DNA from 2 places in the Bradyrhizobium sp. CCBAU 45389 genome. Region 1 is predicted to be linked to the other one. Evidence: predicted binding sites of a transcription regulator. Region 1 holds the regulator's gene; the other holds the start of a gene.
What was found. The regulator LexA, encoded in region 1, represses DNA repair genes until DNA is damaged. The targets are predictions, from matches to a motif close to TGTTCNNNNTGTGTTCNG.

Region 1 (7,647 bases):
GTGCGGCCAAGCAGATGCCGGTCTACGCCTTCTCCAACACCAATCGGCCGCATGTCGACTACTTCTCGAAGGAATATGCCGGCCTGCTCGGCCATTTCCGCGAGCTCTACCTGTCGTCCAGCATCGGCCTGCGCAAGCCGGATGCGGAAGCCTTCGATCACGTGGTGGCGGCGATGGGCGTGCCGGCAAGCCGCATCGTCTTCTTCGACGACCTCGCAGAAAACATCGAAGGAGCCCGGGCGCGCGGATTGACCGCGGTGCATGTGACCTCGCCCCGTGACGTCGGCGATGCGCTGAAGAAGCTCGGGATTTGAACGGATCCGCCTCCTGGCGGACGCGGTTCCAGGAACCGGTTTTTGCCCAAAATGAGGAACCAAATCACTTTGTGCATTTTTGTACGGAGTTCCGGGAACGAAATCGGCCCTTCCGGACTCTTGAGTCCGTTGGGACTTCTGCATTGGACCGATCGACGTGCTGGGCAAATCCTACCTCACCAAGCAAGCCTCTCTGCTGCTCGAGTTCGCAAGAATCACTTCGGACTCCGACCTATCCGCCAAGCTGATCAGGAAGGCCGCCGACCTGAAATCCCAGGCCGACCCGCTGCCCGACAAGGACCAGGGTCCCAAAGCGCCGGACGTCAGTCCGGACGAACCGGCCAGGAGTTGACCGATGCTGGCCGTGGCGCTCGTTCTTCTCGTGCTTGCCATGGCCGTCCTTGTGCCGGTCTGCCTCGCCTTCCGGATCATGCCGCGGAGGATTTGACGTCCATCTTTCAGGACAGAGCGGACAACGCAGGCTGAATCATCCCGCACCTCCGCTGTTTTGCCTCTGCGCCCGCACTCGGCTAGAACTCTGGCCGCCGATTTGCCGAACGTGCGCAGCAGGAGTTTTCAGCCGTGGCCTTGATGCCGGTTTCTGACGCGCTTGCCGCGGTGCTCGCCGGCGCGGAGCCGCTGCCTGAGGAAACGATCCCCCTCGACCAAGCCTTCCATCGCGTGCTCGCGCGCGACGTCGCGGCGCGGCGCACGCAGCCGCCGGAGGCGATGTCGGCGATGGACGGCTATGCCGTGCGTGCGGCCGATGCGGCGACGATCGATTCCCAGCTGACGGTCATTGGCGAGGTTGCGGCCGGACGGCCATTTGCCGGGTCGGTCGGCGCCGGCGAAGCAGTCCGGATCTTCACCGGCGGCGTCGTTCCCGCCGGCGCAGACGCGGTCGTGATCCAGGAGGACACGGCCGCGGACGGCAAGCGCATCACGATCAAGGAAGCAGCGATTCCCGGACGGCATATCCGGCGCGCCGGGATCGACTTCGCCGAGGGCGACGTGCTGCTGCGCAAGGGAACCCGGCTCACCGAACGCGATCTCGCTCTCGCCGCCGGGATGAATCACCCGCATTTACCCGTCCAACGCCGTCCAAAGGTCGCGGTCCTCGCCACCGGCGACGAGCTGGTGATGCCGGGCGCAATGCCCGGCCCCGGTCAGATCGTCTACTCCAACGGCTATGCCCTGCACGCGCTCGCCCGCCAGGAGGGCGCCGATACCGTCGACCTCGGCGTGGCCGCCGATACGCTGGAGGCCACCGCCACCGGGATACGCCGGGCCCGCGAGAGCGGCGCCGACATCCTGGTCACGAGCGGCGGCGCCTCGGTCGGCGACCACGACCTGGTCCAGCAGGCGCTCAAGGCCGAGGGCATCGCGATGTCGTTCTGGAAGATCGCGATGCGGCCGGGCAAGCCGATGATGCACGGCCGGCTCGGCGCGATGCGCGTCATCGGCCTGCCCGGCAATCCCGTGTCGTCCTACGTCTGCGCTTTCCTGTTCATGGTGCCGTTGATTCGCGCGCTGTCGGGCCGCGCCGTGATTCACCATCGGCGCGAGCGCGCCGTGCTCGGCCGCGACCTCGGCGCAAACGATGTCCGCGAGGACTATCTGCGCGCACGGCTGGAGCGGCGCGACGACGGCACGCTGATCGCCCTTCCCGTCGATCACCAGGATTCTTCGCTGCTTGCGAATCTCGCTGCGGCACAGGCACTTCTCGTGCGCGCACCGTTCGCGCCGAAGGCCGAAGCCGGCTCGCCATGCGAGGTGCTGCCTCTGCCCGTCTGAGCGCCGTCACCACACGCGTTCCGCGAACTTTGTCGCGTTCACGGTAAATTAAGCAGTTGCGGAACATGTATCGAACATATAGTGTCCGTTCATGATTTGTTTCGAGCATGCAGCGGCTTATCGCTGAACTGAGCGTCTCGGAATCGAACGACATCAACCGGGGGATTTTGGTCGAGATGTTAACGCGCAAACAATACGAGCTCCTGCGGTTCATCAGCGAGCGACTGAAGGAAAGCGGCGTGCCGCCTTCCTTCGACGAGATGAAGGACGCGCTCGATCTGCGGTCGAAATCGGGCATCCATCGCCTGATCACCGCGCTCGAGGAGCGCGGCTTCATCCGCCGCCTGCCCAACCGCGCCCGCGCGATCGAGGTCATCAAGCTGCCCGAGCTTCAGGCGGCCGCCGGCAACCGTCGCGGCTTCACGCCGAGCGTCATCGAAGGCAATCTCGGCAAGGTGCGCACGACCTCCAGCCCGCCCGCCGACGAGGGTGAGCGTCCGGTCGCCGTGCCTGTCATGGGCCGTATCGCGGCCGGCACGCCCATCGAGGCGCTGCAGACCCGCAGCCACACCATCAGCGTGCCGCCTGACATGCTCGGCTCGGGCGAGCACTACGCGCTCGAAGTGCGCGGCGATTCGATGGTGGAAGCCGGCATCCTCGACGGCGACATGGCGCTGATCCAGCGCAACGAGAGCGCCGACACCGGCGACATCGTGGTGGCGCTGATCGACGACGAGGAAGCGACGCTGAAGCGCTTCCGCCGCCGCGGCGCCTCGATCGCGCTCGAGCCCGCCAACGCCGCCTATGAGGTCCGCATCCTGCCGCCCAACCGGGTGAAGATTCAGGGCAAGCTGATCGGCCTGTACCGGAAGTACTGAGCTGACCTCGCGATCGTTCGACACGCGTTGGAGCGGACGATTGTCCGCTCCGGCTGGATAGTCTTTCTGGTTCTGCACAGATTATCCGGCCACCTCTCCCGCGCTAGATCCTCGGCACGCCGCACGAAGCACTCATCGCTTCGCAGGCCTTGTGAGAAACCGAGGAGACAACCATGCGCAAGATCGTCTTGAGCATCGTCACGATGGCGCTGATCGCAACGTCAGTGTCACAGGCCGTCGCCGCACAGTCGCATCATGTCCGCAAGGCGACGCCGCCGACGACGAGCGAGCAATTCCGCAACGCACGCGGAGCCATTGCAGCGCCGTCGCAACCCGCCTGGCCGTATTCAGGCTGGTCGGCACCTGCTGGCCGCTGACGACGAAGCATGCCGAATGCACGGGAGCAGGCTTTGTTCCTCGTGCATCTGAAAAAGATATTGTGATGGCGGCCTGCGGACCCAAAGCCGCAGATTTGCCCACAACCAAGCAGACCGTTGTATGCTTCCACTCTGATAGAGGCCTGTGCCTCGACAGGAGGCGCGGGTCGCTATCTTCGAATGAGGAGCACCCCGATGTGTGACTACAGCCTGCACGCCGTCGCGACGCGTCCCGCCGAAGTCGGCGAGACGATCGTCACGACAACCTTCCGCGGCACCTCGACACGCGGCTTCGCCTCCGAAGCCGACATGTCGGTCGCGGTATGCCTGCTGCCGGGAACGGAGCTCGCCTTCGCCGACAATGTCCGCTACGACAATCGCTGGATCTGGACGCGCACCATCAACTCGCGCGTCGGCAAGTTCGGCAAGATCGATCCGCACATTCCGGATCGCCATCACGATGCGATCGAATTCCCCGACGGCAAATACGTGCTGGTGACTCAGCTCGTGGAAGGCCAGCGCGCAACCGTGCTGCAATTGCCGGTGACCCAGCCACTCGGCGAGCGCGAGCACAAGCCGCAGATCACCGCCGACAGGCCGACGATCACACGCCTGCCGATTGGCTGACCTAGCTGCCCCCCGGCTCGCGGGTCGGGGCCAAGATTGAAATCGCCATCGCCGGCCGCGGCCGGCGAGATGGTGAGGTTTGCATCTTCGAAAATACCTTCGCCGGCTCGCCCGCCGCTGTTCTCCGTCGCACGAAGTTTGCGCTGCCCTGCCTGAATTTTGAACGTCCGTTCTGCAGGCAAATGGCCGATGCTGCCAGGAGGCTTGAGGCAGCGGGCACGTTCGATGAAGACCTTCATTCGCGTCGTTGAACTCTGGGTGCCCGACCGGACGCGCATGCGGCTGGAATTCGGCGGCGGCCTCTACGGCGAAGGGTTGTCCGCGTTCAGGGCCGCAAGCGAAGATCTGCGCTTCGGTCGGGATGAGGGCCTTCCCGGCAAGGCCTGGGCTTCCGGCCATCCCGTCATCCTCACCAAATTCGCCAACTCCTATTTCAAGCGGACCGACCAGGCGCTCGCGGCGGGCCTGACCTGCGGCGTGGCGGTGCCGGTGTTCTCAGGCGAATTCCTGCAGGCCGTGATGGTGCTGTTCTGCGGCGACGACGAGGCGCATGTCGGCGCGATCGAGCTCTGGCACAATGACCCCGATACCTCCCACGAGATGGGACTGGTCGACGGTTACTATGGCACCGCCGACATGTTCGAGTTCAACTCCCGTCACACCAGGTTTCCGCGCGGCTTCGGCCTGCCCGGACGCACCTGGAAAGCCGGCCTGCCGCTGATCATCAAGGACCTGCACAACGCCAAGAGCTTTCTGCGCTGGGAAGACGCCGCCGAGGTCGGGATCAATCTCGGCGTCGGCGTGCCCTACCGGACCGGCACCGACCAGACCTGGGTGCTGACCTTCCTCTCCGCGCAGGCGACGCCAATTGCACGGCGCTTCGAGATCTGGGTGCCGAACGAGACCCGTTCTGCGCTGGTCTTCCGCGCCGGCGATTGCAGCGCCCAGACCGACCTTGCCGCGCTCTATGCGGACAAATCCATTGCCAGCAGTGACGGCAGCATCGGCGGCGCCTGGGCCACCGGGATGCCCGCGCTCAACGATGATCTCGCGCATGACAAATCGATCGCGGCCGCTGAGGCCCGCGCGTCCGGGCTGAGCCAGTTGGTGGCCCTGCCGGTGATCGGGAGCGCCGGGCTCGACGCCGTGCTGGCCTGGTACCTGTAGCCCGTCCGCTCAATCCTCAGCCTGCATATCGGCCTCGGACGGCGTCGCATCCCGGCTGCGGGAAGCCGGCGCCGGCGGCGCAAGGCTCGCGCCGTAATCACCCTCGCCGGCGGTTGCCGGTGCCCACGGGCGGTCTGCGCCTCCAGTCTTCACGGCCTGGACCGCAAAGCCGTCGCCTCGCCGCGTCAGCGCGAGCGCGCCCTGCGCGGCGAGACGCTGCCGATCCACCACCATCGCCGCGCAATCCGGCGCAGCGGGCCGGGCCGTCACCACCAGCGCGGCGCGGCTGCAATCGTCCGCGAGTGCATCGATGCGCAAAGCCAGCGCGACGAGGCGACCGTCGGCGAGCGGCGTCACGCAGCCGGCCTCGTCGCACGACACGCCGTCGGCCAGTGAGGCACTGCCCGCATCGCGCGGATCGGCGTCGGCAGCCAGCCACTCCTTCAGCAGAAAGCTGTCCTTGCTCGCCCGGATCATGTGGAGGTGCCCGTCCCTGCCCCGCACCGCGACGCTCGCGCCGTCCCCGGCGATCAGGACGTCCGGCGGCCGCGCCGACAGGCCCCAGAGGATCGCCGCCAGCAGCACCAGCCCGCCGGACCAGCGCAACGGCGTGCGCAAGAGGCCCATGACAATGATGCCGAGACTGGCCGCGATCAGCGGCGCGATGCCGAACGCCGGGATGCGCCCGACCGCGCCCGGCAGCGCCGCCACCCAGCGCGACACCGCGACCATCCAGTCGATGCCGAAGCCCATCAGCCACCAGAACACGCCATCGAGCCCGAAGGGAGCGGCCAGCAGGCCCAACAATCCGGCCGGCATCACCAGCGCCGAGACCACCGGCATCGCGCCGAGATTGGCGAGCACGCCATACGGCGTGACCCGGTGGAAGTGGAAGGCGGCATAGGGCGTGGTCGCAAGCCCCGCGATCAGCGAAGCAAGAAACAGCATCGCGATCTCGCGGCCGCCCCACAGCGCGATGCGCGCGGTCGCGGAATGGTCGGGCGAGGCAAACAGGTTCGGCATGCCGATCTGCACCAGCGCCACCAGCCCGAGCGTTGCCGCAAACGACATCTGGAAGCTCGGATGAACCAGCGCCTCCGGCGCGACCGCGAGCACGATGAGCGCGGCCACGGCCAGCGTGCGGAACGTGATGGCGCGGCGATCGACCATGACCGCGATCAGCACCACCGCGGTCATGAAGAACGAGCGTTGCGTCGCGACCTCCGCACCCGACAGCAGCAGATAGAACGCCGCGGCAACCAGCGCCGCGGCCGCCGACCATTTCTTGATGGGAAAGCCGACCGCCAGTCCCGGGATCAAGGCCAGCAGCGCGCGTACCGCGAAGAACACGACGCCGGCGACCACCGCCATGTGATAGCCCGAGATCGACAGCACATGGCCGAGCCCCGAGACGAACATCGCGTCATTGACGGGCGCAGTGATCGCATCACGCCGGCCGGTCAATAGCGCGGTCGCGATCGCGCGGTTGTCGCCTTCGAGCGTGGCACGAATGCGCGCATCGATCGCATCGCGCAGGCCCTGCATGAAGGCGGCATAGCGCAGCCGCAAGCCGCCGGCATCCGGCGGCACTGCAGCCGTGATCGCGCCCATTACGAAGCCGGAGGCACCGATGCCCTGGAAGAACATGTCGCGCGAGAAATCATAGCTGCCGGGGCGCACCGGCGAGATCGGCGGCATCAGCCGCGCCTTGAGCTGCACGAAGCTGCCGACCTCGGGCGCGGTCCCCTTGCGCACCGACAGGCGCACGCGCTCGAGCTTGACGTCGCTGCGCTGCGCCTCCATCGCGGTGACGCGCAGCACGAAGCGATCGGTGCGCTCGCGGATGTCGCGCGTCTCGACGAAGCCCGACAACGACACCGAATAGAGCGGTTTCGCCAGAACGGTGTGCGCGATGCGCGCCGTCTTCCAGGTCGCGATGGCAAAGCCGGCCGCGACCGCCGCAATCAGAAGCGCAGGCGCAAACAGCCGGCTTCGCCGCAACAGGACGGCGCCGAGCATCAGCGCGATAGCCGTCGCGGCGGTCACCCACAGCACCGGCTCGTGATCGGCCGCAAAGTAGAGCGCAATGCCGCTGCCGAGAGCGATGGGCACCCACGGCAACAGCCGCCCGGCGCCGGCCTCGGCGCTGGCCCATTGGCGCAGCGTCTCGACGAGCGCGGGCCAGGCACCAAAGCCTACCGGTGCAAAGCCGCCCGCCGACGCGGTGCGGCCCGCCGGCCAGGTTCCTGCGATCCCTTGCGAGACACGCTGCGGCCGGCCCGGCTCCGCCATTCCCTAGCAACCCCTGAGATACGCGACAGGCGCAGAGGCTACCGGAACGTGCAGGAGGCCGAATAGCGGTACAGACCAGGAACGAAGAGGGATGCGCCCTACTTTTCCTCTTCCATCGTCACGGCGACAGCCGCCTTGGCCGACAGGCGGACCTTGTTGCCTTCGACACCGGCGACGAGGCCCTTGTCGATGAAGTGA
Region 2 (7,647 bases), 120 kb from region 1:
GTCAGGTCGGTTATGCCTGGAATAACGTTTTGGTCTACGTCAAGGGCGGCGCCGCCGTAGTGGACGACAGATACGACCTCATCATCGCGCCGGGCTTTGTTGGTGCTGGCACGACCTTCGGTTCGGCCAACGGAACACGTTGGGGCGGAACGGTCGGCGCGGGAGTCGAATTTGGCTTCGCCCCGAACTGGTCGGTGGGCTTCGAGTACGATCACATCTTCCTCGGCAACCGAAACGTCGACTTCACCTTCGGCGGAGCCTTCGTTCAGACCGAACGCGTCAGTCAGGACGTCGATCTCGCCCTCATCCGCTTGAACTACCGTTGGGGCGGCCCGGGGATCGCCAGGTACTGATCGCAAGCCTAATCTCTTCTGACGAAAGGCCGGCCTCGCGCCGGCCTTTTTGCTGCCTGCTGCGCGCGAAGGGGCTAATCAGTCAGCGATTATGACGTTTTGTGACTGTTGTGGCTTTTCGGGTACACAACTTGCGGCTTCGTTGGTGTAAGCACGACGCCAGTTGGACCACGGCGTCCGATGCCCTTCCGTTCACGGAAGGCAACAACAGAAACTGGGACTGGGATTAGGTTAAAAATGAAGAAGGTTTTGTTGGCTTCGGCCTGTTTGTTCGCTCTGGCTGCCCCTGCGTCGGCGGCTGATCTCGCGGCCCGCCCGTACACCAAGGCTCCGGTCGCTGTGGCTTCGGTCTACAACTGGACCGGCTTCTACCTCGGTATCGTCGGCGGCGGCGCCTGGCAGGCCGACTCCGATCCGAAGATGAAGGGTGGCTTCGTCGGCGGCACCGCCGGCTACAACTGGCAGACCGGCAACGTCGTGTTCGGCCTCGAGGCGGATGCCGCCTGGGCTGACGTCAGCGCCTCGGCGACCGCGCTCGGCATCACCGCGACCTCCAAGACCGATGCACTCGGCACCGTGCGTGGCCGCATCGGCTGGGCCGTCAACAACGTTCTGTTCTACGGCACGGGCGGCTACGCCTGGATCGACAACAAGCTCAGCGCCAGCGCGCTCGGCGTGACCATCTCCGACAGCAAGTTCCACTCGGGCTGGACCGTCGGTGCGGGCGTCGAGGCGTTCTTCGCTCCGCAGTGGTCGGTCAAGGGCGAGTACCTCTATCGCAGCCTCGGCAGCGAAACCTATTTCGGAAACATCGGCGTTCCGGTGGCTTCTGGCTCGCTCAACTTCCACACCGTGCAGGTCGGCGTGAACTATCACTTCGGCGGCCCGATCGTCGCGAAGTACTAAGCTTCGTCTCCGACGCTACCCGCGTTACGAAAGGCCGGCCTCGCGCCGGCCTTTTTGTTGTCTTCACGCGTAGCAATATACCTCAGCCCGCCACTCACGTTTTCGAAGAGATGTGGCTCTCCGGTGACACAACCTTAGGCTTCCATAGTGTAAAGCTGTGACGTCAGTTGGGTCATAGGCTCCGCTGCTCTTCCTTGCGGAAGGCAACAAAGAGAAACGGAAACTGGGGAATCAGATGAAGAAGATTTTGCTGGCTTCGGCCAGTCTGTTCGTACTCAGCGCGTTGACACCGGCCTCGGCGGCCGATCTTGCGGCCCGCCCCTACACCAAGGCGCCGGTCGCGGTGGCCTCGATTTACAACTGGAGCGGATTCTATATCGGTGCCAACGCCGGTGGCGCCTCGAGCCGCAATTGCTGGGACGTCAACAATATCTTCGGCGTTGCGGGTCCGGACACGGCTGAAGGCTGTCACAATGCGACCGGCGGCGTCGTCGGTGGCCAAATCGGCTATCGCTGGCAATCGGCCAGCTGGGTGTTCGGCCTTGAAGCCCAGGGTGACTGGGCCAACCTGAAGGGCTCGAACACGAGCTTGGTGCTCGCACCGCTGGTCAACGAGACCAAGATCGACGCGCTTGGCCTGTTCACCGGCCAGGTCGGCTATGCCTGGAACAACGTGCTCTGGTACGTGAAGGGTGGCGCGGCCGTCACGCACGCCAAGTACAACGGTACGGTGGGGGGCGTCGTCCTCGATAGCGCAAGCGAGACGCGCTGGGGCGGCGCGGTCGGCACCGGCCTCGAATTCGGCTTCGCGCCGGGCTGGTCCGTTGCGATCGAGTACGACCATCTGTTCATGGGCAAGCGCAACAACTCGTTCACGATTGTCGGCATCAACGACCGTATCGACCGTATCAAGCAGGACGTCGACATGGGCACCGTCCGCCTCAACTACACCTTCGGCGGCCCGGTGGTGGCGAAGTACTAGTCTTCGCTCCAACGCCCTCGCGTTACGAAAGGCCGGCCGTGCGCCGGCCTTTTTGTTTGGCGGCACGTTCCAGAGCAGTTCCGCCCACCCTTCTGCTGCCAGATGCCGCCAGCGCGCCAACATTCCGTTGACGATTCGCAACTCCCTCTGGAAATCCGTCTCCGTTCTTCCTACGTTCGCTGCCACACCCATCGGCGCCGATCCCGGTTCCGGGCGAAGCGCGCCTTTTTTGTTGGCGCGATCGCGCACCTTTGGGCTCCTTGAGGGCAACTCGGATGGATGAAGTGATCAAGGCGAAGCGCCAACAACAGAACGCGGGCTCCAGCCTGCGCGCAATTACGATCCGCGGCGCGCGCGAGCACAACCTCAAGAACATCGACGTCGAGATCCCCCGCGACAAGCTGGTGGTGTTCACCGGCCTCTCCGGCTCCGGCAAATCCTCGCTCGCCTTCGACACCATCTATGCCGAAGGCCAGCGCCGCTACGTCGAGTCGCTGTCGGCCTATGCCCGCCAGTTCCTGGAGATGATGCAGAAGCCCGATGTCGATCAGATCGACGGACTGTCTCCGGCGATCTCGATCGAGCAGAAGACAACCTCGAAGAACCCGCGCTCCACCGTCGGCACCGTCACCGAGATCTACGACTACATGCGCCTGCTCTGGGCGCGCGTCGGCGTGCCCTATTCGCCGGCCACCGGCCTGCCGATCGAGAGCCAGACCGTCTCGCAGATGGTCGACCGCGTGCTGGCGCTGCCCGAGGGCACCCGCCTCTATCTGCTCGCCCCGGTCGTGCGCGGCCGCAAGGGCGAGTACCGGAAAGAGCTCGCCGAATGGCTCAAGAAGGGCTTCCAGCGCGTCAAGATCGACGGCACCTTCTATGAGCTCGCGGAAGCTCCGACGCTCGACAAGAAATTCCCGCACGATATCGACGTCGTGGTCGACCGCATCGTGGTGCGCGCCGACATCGGCCAGCGCCTCGCCGAAAGTTTCGAGACCGCGCTGAAGCTCGCCGAGGGCCTCGCCGTCGTCGAGTTCGCCGACGCGCCGGCAGCCGCGCCTGCGGAAGAGAAAAAGAAGACGGCAAAAATCCACGACAAGAGCGGCCCCGAGCGCATCCTGTTCTCGGAAAAATTCGCCTGCCCGGTTTCCGGCTTCACCATTCCCGAGATCGAGCCACGCCTGTTCTCGTTCAACAATCCCTATGGCGCCTGCCCGGCCTGCGGCGGCCTCGGCGTCGAGCAGCATGTCGACGAGGACCTCGTCATTCCCGACAAGGAGCTGTCCTTGCGCAAGGGCGCGATCGCGCCCTGGGCCAAGTCGTCCTCGCCCTATTACGAGCAGACGCTGACCGCGCTGGGCAAGCACTACAAGTTCACGCTCGACACCAAGTGGAAGGATCTCGCCAAGAAGACCAAGGACGCCATCCTCTACGGCTCCGGCGAGGACGAGATCAAGTTCTCCTACCAGGACGGCGTGCGCTCCTACGACACCAAGAAGCCGTTCGAAGGCGTCATCACCAACATCAACCGCCGCTATCGCGAGACCGAGAGCGAGTGGGCGCGTGAGGAGCTGGCGAAGTATTTCCACGACGTGCCCTGCGAGGGCTGCAAGGGCTTTCGGCTGAAGCCCGAGGCGCTCTGCGTCAAGGTCGGGGACAAGCATATCGGCGAGATCTCGGAGCTGTCGGTCAAGCGCGCCGGCGAGTGGTTCGAGACCGTGCCGGAGGCGCTGAACAAGCAGCAGAACGAGATCGCCGGCCGTATCCTGAAGGAAATCCGCGAGCGCCTGACCTTCCTGCTCGACGTCGGCCTCAACTACCTCACCCTCTCCCGCTCCTCTGGCACACTGTCCGGCGGCGAGAGCCAGCGCATCCGCCTGGCTTCGCAGATCGGCTCGGGCCTCACGGGCGTGCTCTACGTGCTGGACGAGCCCTCGATCGGCCTGCACCAGCGCGACAACGCCCGCCTGCTCGACACGCTCAAGCGCCTGCGCGACCTCGGCAACACTGTGGTCGTGGTCGAGCATGACGAGGATGCCATCCGCCTCGCCGACTACGTGCTCGATATCGGCCCCGGCGCCGGCATGCATGGCGGCAACATCGTCGCCGAAGGCACGCCAGCCGAGATCATGCGCAACCCGAAATCGCTGACCGGCAAGTATCTCACCGGCGAGCTCGAGGTCGAGGTACCGGAGCGGCGCCCGCCGAACCATCGCCGCACCATCAAGGTGGTGAACGCGCGCGGCAATAACCTCAAGAACGTCACGGCGGAGATTCCGCTCGGCCTGTTCACCTGCGTCACCGGCGTCTCCGGCGGCGGCAAGTCCACGCTGCTCATCGACACGCTCTACCGCGCCATCGCCCGCAAGCTGAACGGCGCCAGCGAAGGCGCAGCTCCTCACGATCGCATCGAGGGCCTCGAGCACATCGACAAGATCATCGACATCGACCAGTCGCCGATCGGCCGCACGCCGCGCTCGAATCCGGCGACCTACACCGGCGCCTTCACGCCGATCCGCGAGTGGTTCGCCGGCCTGCCCGAGGCGAAGGCGCGCGGCTACGAGCCCGGCCGCTTCTCCTTCAACGTCAAGGGCGGCCGCTGCGAGGCCTGCCAGGGCGACGGTGTCATCAAGATCGAGATGCACTTCCTGCCTGACGTCTACGTCACCTGCGACGTCTGCAAGGGCAAGCGCTACAACCGCGAGACGCTGGAAGTCCTGTTCAAGGGCAAGAGCATCGCCGACGTGCTCGACATGACCGTCGAGGAAGCCGCCGAATTCTTCAAAGCGGTGCCGCGCGTACGCGAGACTTTTCAGACCCTGCACCGCGTCGGGCTCGATTACATTCACGTCGGCCAGCAGGCGACCACGCTCTCAGGCGGCGAAGCCCAACGCGTCAAACTGGCGAAGGAATTGTCAAAACGCGCCACCGGCCGCACGCTCTACATCCTGGACGAGCCGACCACCGGCCTGCACTTCCACGACGTCAAGAAGCTGCTGGAGGTGCTGCACGAGCTGGTCGCGCAAGGCAACACGGTCGTCGTCATCGAGCACAATCTCGAAGTCATCAAGACCGCCGACTGGGTCATCGACCTCGGCCCCGAAGGCGGCGACGGCGGCGGCGAGATCGTCGCCTGGGGCCCGCCGGAAGACATCGCCAAAGCGCCGCGGAGCTATACGGGCAAGTTTTTGGAGCCGGTGCTGAAGAAGGCGCGGAAGCCGAAGCGGCGGAGCACCAGCGAGGCGGCGGAGTAGGTTCAGTGGACCTCTAAAAGGGCACCGCACACCTACGGTTGCATTTCATTAACCATCCGCCGACACTCTAGTGTCGAAAACTGATTCTTTTCTGGACATTCGGCAAAATGTTCTCTATTTGTTCTCATGCCAGACCGTCACGGTAACGGCAGTAAAACTGAACGCATCCGCGACCCGCTCCACGACATGATCGTGTTCCGGGCGGAGGAGCCGCTCGATATGACGGCTTGGAGTCTATTGGAGACGCCAGACTTCCAGCGGCTTCGCCGCATAAAGCAGCTGGGCGTCTCTGAATTCGTATACCCGTCGGCCACGCATACGCGTTTCGCTCATTCTGTCGGTGTGTTTCACAACGCAAGGCGACTCGTCAGAATTATCGAACGCGAGATTAAATTGAAAAGGGTTGTTGGCGATTTCGATCCACATCGTGCTGGAGTCGCCGTACTGGCAGCTTTGCTGCATGACATCGGACACGGCCCGTTTAGTCACGCCTTCGAGGAAGCACGAAAGAGCATTGCCGAGGAACGCGGCGACGGGAACGCAAAAGCGAAAATTCGAAAGCACGAAGCGTTCACGGCAGAGATGGTCGAAGACGAGAAAGGTGCAATAGCGTCGATCCTGGCTGAGGCAAAAGTAGAAGCGAAGGAAGTTGCGGATCTAATTCGAGCTGAAACGGCGACGGACATGTACCACGCCATCGTGTCTAGCTCCTTCGATGCAGATCGACTCGATTACCTCGAGCGCGACCGGTACATGACTGGAGTTGGAGCAGGAGCGATCGACATTGAATGGCTAATGGATAACGTCCGCGTTGCCGAAATAGACGTGTCTCCTGCTGACGCAGAAAAAGATGCCATTTATCGGCATAGCTTCTGCTTGCTCTACAAGGCTCGCGACGCGGCCGAAGACTTTTTGCTTGCAAGATATCGGCTTTATACGAACGTCTATTTCCACAAGGCTACCAGAGGCATCGAACAGCTTGTTAGCTCTCTTTTCCGCGAGATTGCGCGGCAAGTTGCGGCCGGCACCGAGATCAAGGGACTTGATGCTGATAACCCCGTAATTCGCTTCTTTTCGCCCAACGGCGAAACACTTGAGAATTATCGTCTTCTTGATGATGACCTTATCTGGGGCGCCATTCACTCTCTCGCTCGAAGCGGCGACGGTATGTGTAATGCGTTGGCGAGTCGCATTCTGAATCGCAAACTTCCCGCGTGCGTTGATGTTCAGATTACCTTCCCATCTGACGTTGAAAGGCAGCGGAGATTAAAACATCGCTTGGACGAATCGTTTAAGGCTGATCTTGGCAAGACCGTATTTCGCGACTCAGCCAAACTCAGCTTGTACGGCGCTATCGGCGCGGACGACAATCGAGCTCAGAAACGACTCATGATTCAATTTGCTAATGGCGACTTGAAGGAGATTACCGATTTTGTGGATGCGACTATAGCTGCATCCGACAGAGAAAGGCCATTCGAGCGCTACTATTTCCTCAATGAAGCAGATTGCAAGAAAGCGCATGAAGCAATCGAAGCAATTGGTGGGAAACGACCATGAAGAAAGATGTCCCGAGCTTGATTCAGCTGGCTGGAGGCGAGATTGTAGGCAAGATTCGCCTTCAAAAAGAAGTATACTTGCTTGATCAGATTGGATTGAGAAGCGGGTTTTCCTTCGAGTATCATCACTACGGTCCCTACTCTGAGGAATTGGCTGAACAGGTCGAAGATGATGTCATCTTTGGACGCCTTAACGCGAACTCCGGGCGACGGGTGAGCGATGGTGTTCCATATGTCATCTATCGCGCGAGCAAAGCTGGTGACGGAGATCGAGTCGATCAACATCTTCCATTGGATCAGATTAAGTCGGCTCTCTTTGAAATGCAGCGCTGTTCAGCGACCGTTTTAGAGTTAGCGGCCACGATTCATTGGCTTGCCTATGTTGAAGCACGGCGAGATTGGAAAGAGGAATTGGTCCGCCGGAAGGGCGCAAAAACACAAGATGGGCGTGACAAACAGGCGCTTGAGCTTCTAAAGAATCTAGAATTGTCTCCAGTGGCTTGACCGCGCGAGCGACTAGTTTTGATCGTATCATTAAGAACTAGGCAGGAAGCAGCAAACTAAACTTGTCCTTCTACTCCCTCGCCATCTTCGATCTC

Region 2: uvrA (excinuclease ABC subunit UvrA) is a predicted target of LexA. The motif match lies at 2,404-2,421, and genes of this name have one in related genera.

What each region holds. Positions count from the first base shown of each region.
Region 1 covers NZ_LBIY01000010.1:32,799-40,445, reverse strand. The annotation lists gene XH79_RS05715 (HAD family hydrolase) at 1-314, shown strand, start outside; gene XH79_RS05710 (hypothetical protein) at 472-666, shown strand; gene XH79_RS05705 (molybdopterin molybdotransferase MoeA) at 897-2,108, shown strand; gene lexA (transcriptional repressor LexA) at 2,285-2,986, shown strand; gene XH79_RS05695 (hypothetical protein) at 3,160-3,363, shown strand; gene XH79_RS05690 (hypothetical protein) at 3,559-3,990, shown strand; gene XH79_RS05685 (GAF domain-containing protein) at 4,216-5,157, shown strand; gene XH79_RS05680 (ComEC/Rec2 family competence protein) at 5,167-7,449, opposite strand; gene XH79_RS05675 (DUF2171 domain-containing protein) at 7,548-7,647, opposite strand, start outside.
Region 2 covers NZ_LBIY01000010.1:151,571-159,217, reverse strand. The annotation lists gene XH79_RS06270 (outer membrane protein) at 1-353, shown strand, start outside; gene XH79_RS06265 (outer membrane protein) at 591-1,259, shown strand; gene XH79_RS06260 (outer membrane protein) at 1,495-2,241, shown strand; gene uvrA (excinuclease ABC subunit UvrA) at 2,517-5,492, shown strand; gene XH79_RS06250 (HD domain-containing protein) at 5,619-7,049, shown strand; gene XH79_RS06245 (hypothetical protein) at 7,046-7,552, shown strand; gene XH79_RS06240 (HAD family hydrolase) at 7,615-7,647, shown strand, end outside.